One region of the Pseudoalteromonas sp. ASV78 genome, then DNA from elsewhere that is predicted to be linked to it. Evidence: predicted binding sites of a transcription regulator. Region 1 holds the regulator's gene; the other holds the start of a gene.

What was found. The regulator NrdR, encoded in region 1, represses ribonucleotide reductase genes. The targets are predictions, from matches to a motif close to AAACACNANATNTNGTGTTT.
Region 2: nrdA (class 1a ribonucleoside-diphosphate reductase subunit alpha) is a predicted target of NrdR. The motif match lies at 1,351-1,370, and genes of this name have one in related genera.

What each region holds. Positions count from the first base shown of each region.
Region 1 covers NZ_JBLOPA010000001.1:3,972,807-3,976,235, reverse strand. The annotation lists gene ribD (bifunctional diaminohydroxyphosphoribosylaminopyrimidine deaminase/5-amino-6-(5-phosphoribosylamino)uracil reductase RibD) at 1-1,124, opposite strand, end outside; gene nrdR (transcriptional regulator NrdR) at 1,126-1,575, opposite strand; gene glyA (serine hydroxymethyltransferase) at 1,680-2,936, opposite strand; gene thrC (threonine synthase) at 3,254-3,429, opposite strand, start outside.
Region 2 covers NZ_JBLOPA010000001.1:908,061-911,489, reverse strand. The annotation lists gene ubiG (bifunctional 2-polyprenyl-6-hydroxyphenol methylase/3-demethylubiquinol 3-O-methyltransferase UbiG) at 1-398, shown strand, start outside; gene ACMVDV_RS04120 (HAD family hydrolase) at 398-1,081, shown strand; gene nrdA (class 1a ribonucleoside-diphosphate reductase subunit alpha) at 1,483-3,429, shown strand, end outside.

The DNA of each region.
Region 1 (3,429 bases):
ACTAAACGCGGTATTGCAGTAATACGAATGTCATCACCAATCAGTGTGCATTCGTTTATTGTTAAATCAACCGCCTCTTGCATAGAGCTCAGTTCCGCAAAGTTTAGTAAGCTTTTACCATCATTTCCTAACAATTTCGGCGCCAGATAGACAATATACTCATCGATTAAATTATATTCAGCCATTTTACCCGCTAAGGTTGCCCCTGCTTCTAGCCAAATATGATTAAACTGTTGCTGTTGTGCCAATTGCCGTAATGCGGCCTTTAAATCAACTTTATGATCTTTTGCAGGCACCACAATATGAGTTACGTAATGCGGCCATTGCACTGATTTATCAAGCGCAGTGGTAATAATTATTATGTCGCTTGCAATGCTAAATAAAGCTAAATCAGGCGTTAAACGATTTTGTGAATCGATAATGATACGGACAGGCTGGCGAACTGGTAATTGCGTCGGTAATGGCTCAGGCAGTTCATCAACACGCACATTGAGCTTAGCATCGTCAATTAATACTGTGTCTGCACCGGTTAAAATAGCGCAGCTTTGTGCGCGCTGTAATTGCACATCTTGACGGGCAGCAGTGCCAGTGATCCACTTGCTCTGACCGTTTTTAAGCGCGGTTTTACCATCGAGGCTGGCCGCCATTTTACAGGTAACAAACGGCATTCCCTGCTCCATGCGTTTTAAAAAACCACGGTTTAACAATCGTGCTTGGGGTTCTAATAAACCGGATGCAACCACAATACCGGCGTCGGCTAAAATGGCTAAGCCTTTACCCGCCACTTGTGGGTTGGGATCCACCATAGCCGCAATCACTTTTACCACACCAGCTGCTTTTAAGCCTTCGGCACAAGGGGGCGTGCGCCCAAAGTGACTACATGGCTCTAAGGTAACGTAAGCGGTTGCGCCTTTTGCTTGCGAACCAGCCATCAACAGCGCATTAACTTCAGCGTGACCTTGGCCTGCAACTTGATGAAAACCTTCACCAACAATAATATTGTCTTTTACCAACACACAACCCACATTGGGGTTTGGTGTTGTGGTAAAACGCCCTTGCTTAGCAAGCTCTATCGCGCGCGCCATATAAATTTTATCGTGTTCACTAAATTGCGGTGGGTGCATGTTATTCTCCCAAACGGGCGATTTCCTCACCAAATTCGCGAATATCTTCAAATGAACGATACACTGAGGCAAAACGTACATACGCTACTTTATCGAGTTTTTTCAGCGCTTCCATGATGCATTCACCAATTAAGTGACTTGATATTTCTCGCTCACCTGTGGCACGTAGTTGCGATTTGATAATGTTAACCACTTCATCAACTTGCTCGGTACTGACGGGGCGTTTTTCTAGTGCGCGGTGCAAGCCATTAAGCAATTTGTCTTCATTAAACGGTTCACGGCTGCCATCTTGTTTGATCACTCTTGGCATTACAAGCTCTGCCCCTTCAAAGGTAGTAAAGCGTTCATGGCATTCATTGCATTCACGACGACGTCTTACTTGGTGACCACCGCCGACAAGGCGCGAGTCTATCACTTTGGTATCTTTTGCGGTGCAAAATGGACAATGCATAGGTATCAGCTTCCGTTAAAAAAACAAAAAAGGCCGCGTTTAAGCGGCCTTTATAATAGCAAAAAACAACGCTATTGTGATCTAAATTACTGTCAGCTTAACAATTAAGCGTAAACAGGTAATTTTTTACAGATGGCTTTAACTTTCTCTTTTACTTGTGCTTGTACCGACTCATCATTGATGTTGTCGAGTACGTCACAGATCCAGCCAGCAAGCTCTTTTGATTCAGCTTCTTTAAAACCACGACGCGTGATTGCAGGAGAACCGATACGTAGACCAGAAGTAACAAACGGTGAACGCGGATCATTTGGCACCGAGTTTTTGTTTACTGTGATGTTAGCATTACCGAGTGCTGCGTCAGCGTCTTTACCAGTGATGTCTTTATCGATTAAATCAAGTAAGAACAAGTGGTTTTCTGTTTTGTCAGAAACGATTTTGTAGCCGCGCTCTTGCATTACTGCAACCATAGCTTTGGCATTTTTCACAACTTGTGTTTGGTATACTTTAAACTCTGGTTGTAGTGCTTCTTTAAATGCCACTGCTTTTGCAGCAATAATGTGACATAAAGGACCACCTTGACCACCAGGGAATACCGCGCTGTTAAGCTTTTTGTAAATCGCTTCGTCGCCACATGCTGAGATGATTAGGCCGCCACGAGGACCCGCTAATGTTTTGTGAGTCGTTGTAGTAACAACGTGTGCATGAGGCACTGGGCTTGGGTAAACGCCAGCAGCAATAAGACCTGCAACGTGAGCCATATCAACAAACAGGTAAGCACCTACTTTGTCAGCGATTTCACGGAATTTAGCCCAATCAACAATACCTGAGTATGCAGAGAAACCACCGATGATCATTTTTGGCTTGTGCTCAAGAGCCAGCGCTTCAACTTGTGCGTAATCAATTTCGCCTGTTGCTTCATCTAGTCCGTATTGGATTGCATTGTAAAGCTTTCCAGAGAAGCTGACGTGTGAACCGTGCGTTAAGTGACCACCATGCGCTAAGCTCATGCCAAGTACAGTGTCGCCCGCATCTAAAAGTGCTAAGAACACAGCTGCATTCGCTTGAGAGCCAGCATGTGGTTGTACGTTCGCGTAATCTGAACCAAATAATTCATTGGCACGGTCAATCGCTAATTGTTCAACTACGTCAACGTGCTCACAACCACCGTAGTAACGCTTGCCTGGGTAGCCTTCAGCATATTTATTAGTTAACTGTGATCCCTGCGCTTCAAGTACGCGCGGGCTACAGTAGTTTTCAGATGCAATTAGCTCAATGTGTTCTTCTTGACGAGCAGTCTCTTTGTTGATTGCGTCAAATAACTCTGGATCAAAATCCGAAATATTCATGCTACGTTCTAACATGGGGGCTCCTAGGGCAACGTGTATGGTATTTTTTTAAAGGCTGAATTATACGCTGAAAACGTCAATTTGCCTATGCTGTAAAGATGAACATATTTAAACAGGGATTGAATTTAATTCACAGTGTTTTTGTAATGATATTTTTTTATTGAAACATAAAAATATTTAATGTTAGAACCAAGATTACATTTGATTTTTTAATGCTAACTAATCGTCCTTAAAACTCTCTCGGGAACCGCTGTAGTAATAGCTTTAATGCAATAAAAAAGCGCTATAAATAAGCCTCATAGCGCTTTTATTGTACTATTTTAATGTCTTGATTAACCTAACTTCGCTAATAGCTCTTCACGCAATGTATGGTAATCATCTTTAATATCTTGTGCTAAGCATGGCTTTGCTAGGGCATCCGCTAATGGTTTTGGCATTTCAAGTTCAATATTAAGTATCTCTTCAACACTCTCTTTAAACTTAGCCGGATGTGCTGTAGCTAAGAAAA
Region 2 (3,429 bases), 3.1 Mb from region 1:
TACCTGCCGAACAATATGCGCAAGAGCACCCTGCTCGCTTTGATATTATTACCTGTATGGAAATGTTAGAGCATGTGCCGGACCCTGCGTCTATCATTCATGCCGTAGCAGAATTAGCAAAACCTGGCGCCGATGTATTTTTTTCTACACTCAATAAAACCCCTAAGGCCTACCTGTATGCCATTATTGGTGCAGAAAAATTATTAAAGATGGTGCCGGAAGGTACACACGACCACAAAAAGTTTATTAAACCGGCACAACTCATTGCATGGGCTGAGCAAGCTGGATTAAAAGTACGTGCTAGCGCTGGGCTCAGTTATAACCCGTTATCAAAGCAGTACAGCTTAAATACCGACGTAAGCGTTAATTATATTCTCCACTTTGAGAAACTTGCGTAATGGCTGGTTTTAATACAGCAACACCAATAATTGATTACGACGCCTTTATTTTTGACCTTGATGGCACCTTACTTGATACCGCTGACGACCTTGGTGCTGCACTTAATAATGTGTTAACAGCACATAACCAGCCGACTGTTAGCGCCGATGTTTATCGCCCTGCAGCATCTAATGGCGCTGTAGCGCTGCTAGAAGCTGGATTTGGCCAACACTGGCACTCGCATCCAAAACAAGCTACTTTGCGTCAACAGTTGTTAACTGCCTACGCTGATAATATTGCGATTCATAGCCAATGCTTTACTGGCATTGCACAATTATTGATTGCGCTTGAGCAGCAACAGATCAAATGGGGGATCATGACCAACAAGCCTGAATTTTTGACCACCCCCTTAGTGGCAGCTATCTCTGAGTTAAGTGATGCGCAAGCAATTGTCTGTGGTGACACCCTGAATGTAGCAAAACCATCTCCATTACCTTTACTGCATACAGCACAACTGTTAGATGTCGACCCGAGTCGCTGTTTATATATTGGTGATGCGCAGCGCGACATTATTGCAGCCAAAGCGGCGAACATGCACAGCGCTACAGCGTTGTGGGGATATATCCCCAGTGAAGAGGAAGCATTAAGCTGGCAAGCTGATTTTAATTGGCAATCACCAATTGATGCATTTAACCATATATAGTGGCTTGTTAAATATTAACCACTACATATTGTGATCGTGTTATTTTTTGCACATTGTTTGCTGATAAAAAAAGCAGCCTAAATTTATTTTTAAAATGGTTAAATTTAATCGATCATGAGTTGATTTTTATAAATTTCATTTTAATCAAATGGTCAAAGGTTAATGGCTACTAACACAAACGTGTTATCCCGACGTTATCCACAATTTGGGGCATTTATGCCCCTTGCAAATGATCGCATACCACACTATCTTGTGATCCAGAGTTTGATGAACACCAGATGTTGTGGCTAAATGTTATTCAATTAAATTCTCGCTAGCACCGTCTTATGACAATAAAATATTTATTCTAAGAAAAATGTGTCACTAAAAAATTTTATATCCCAAGGAATACAGGCAAAACTATGAACCAACAGCTATCTGTAAGCAAACGTGACGGTCGTAAAGAGTCACTTGATTTAGATAAGATCCATCGCGTTATTGCTTGGGCCGCCGAAGGTCTAAATAATGTGTCTGTCTCACAAGTTGAGCTAAAATCACACATCCAGTTTTATGATGGTATTCGTACTGAAGACATCCATGAAACCATCATTAAAGCGGCCGCTGATCAGATCTCTAAAGAGTCGCCTGATTATCAATATTTATCAGCTCGCTTAGCTGTATTCCATTTGCGTAAAAAAGCCTATGGTCAATTTGAGCCACCGCGTTTATACGATCACATCGTCAAGTTAGTTGAAGATAAGCGTTACGATGCCCACTTACTCGCTGACTACACAGAGCAAGAAATTGATCAATTAGACGAGTACCTTGATCATGGACGTGATTTAAACTTCAGCTACGCAGCAGTTAAGCAGCTTGAAGGCAAATATTTAGTGCAAAACCGAGTTACCGGTGAAATATATGAAAGCGCACAGTTTTTATATATTTTAGTTGCGGCTAGCTTGTTCTCTGATTATCCAAAAGAAACCCGTTTAGACTACATTAAACGTTTTTACGATGCGGTGTCATTATTTAAAATTTCTTTACCTACGCCAATTATGGCGGGGGTACGTACACCTACGCGTCAATTCAGCTCATGTGTATTGATTGAATGTGGTGACAGCTTAGATTCAATCAACGCCACCTCATCTGCGATTGTAAAATACGTATCACAACGTGCGGGTATTGGTATTAATGCTGGGCGCATTCGCGCACTAGGTAGCCCTATTCGCAATGGCGAAGCGTACCACACAGGCTGTATTCCTTTTTATAAGCACTTTCAAACAGCAGTTAAAAGCTGTTCGCAAGGTGGTGTACGCGGCGGTGCAGCGACCCTGTTTTACCCTTTATGGCATTTAGAAGTAGAAAACTTATTAGTGCTTAAAAACAACCGTGGTGTAGATGATAACCGTGTGCGTCACTTAGATTACGGTGTGCAATTTAATAAGCTAATGTACGCGCGCTTGATTAAAGATGATTACATTACATTGTTTAGCCCATCAGATGTACCAGGTCTTTACGATGCCTTTTTTGAAGACCAAGATGAATTTGATCGTCTATACGTGCAATACGAGCAAGATGAATCAATTCGTAAAAAACGTATTAAAGCGATTGAATTGTTCTCAATGTTTGCACAAGAGCGTGCTAGCACCGGGCGTATTTATTTACAAAATGTCGATCACTGTAATACCCACAGCCCGTTTATCGCTAAAGTTGCGCCAATTCGCCAATCTAACTTATGTTTAGAAATTGCATTACCAACTAAACCGTTGAGCAATGTTAATGACGAAGAAGGCGAAATCGCCCTGTGTACGCTATCGGCCTTTAACTTAGGTGCCATTGAGTCACTAGACGAGCTTGAAGAATTAGCTGAACTTGCAGTGCGTGCCTTAGATAACTTACTTGATTTCCAAGACTACCCAGTGCCAGCAGCCCACAATGCAACGATGGGCCGTCGTACACTCGGAATAGGCGTAATCAACTACGCATATTACCTTGCTAAAAATGGCAAACGTTATTCTGATGGCAGTGCCAATGCATTAACGCATAAGACCTTTGAAGCAATTCAGTATTACTTAATGAAAGCGTCAAATGAGCTGGCTAAAGAGCGTGGCGCCTGCCCTAAATTTAACGAAACCACCTACTCACAAGGGATCATGCCAACTGATACCTATAAGCGTGATTTAGACAAAATTTGTGATGAACCATTGCATTTAGATTGGGATACGTTACGTGCCAATATTAAAAAGCATGGTATGCGTAACTCAACGTTATCTGCGTTGATGCCGTCTGAAACATCGTCGCAAATTTCTAATGCAACCAATGGTATTGAGCCACCGCGCGGCCATATCAGTGTTAAAGCCAGTAAAGAT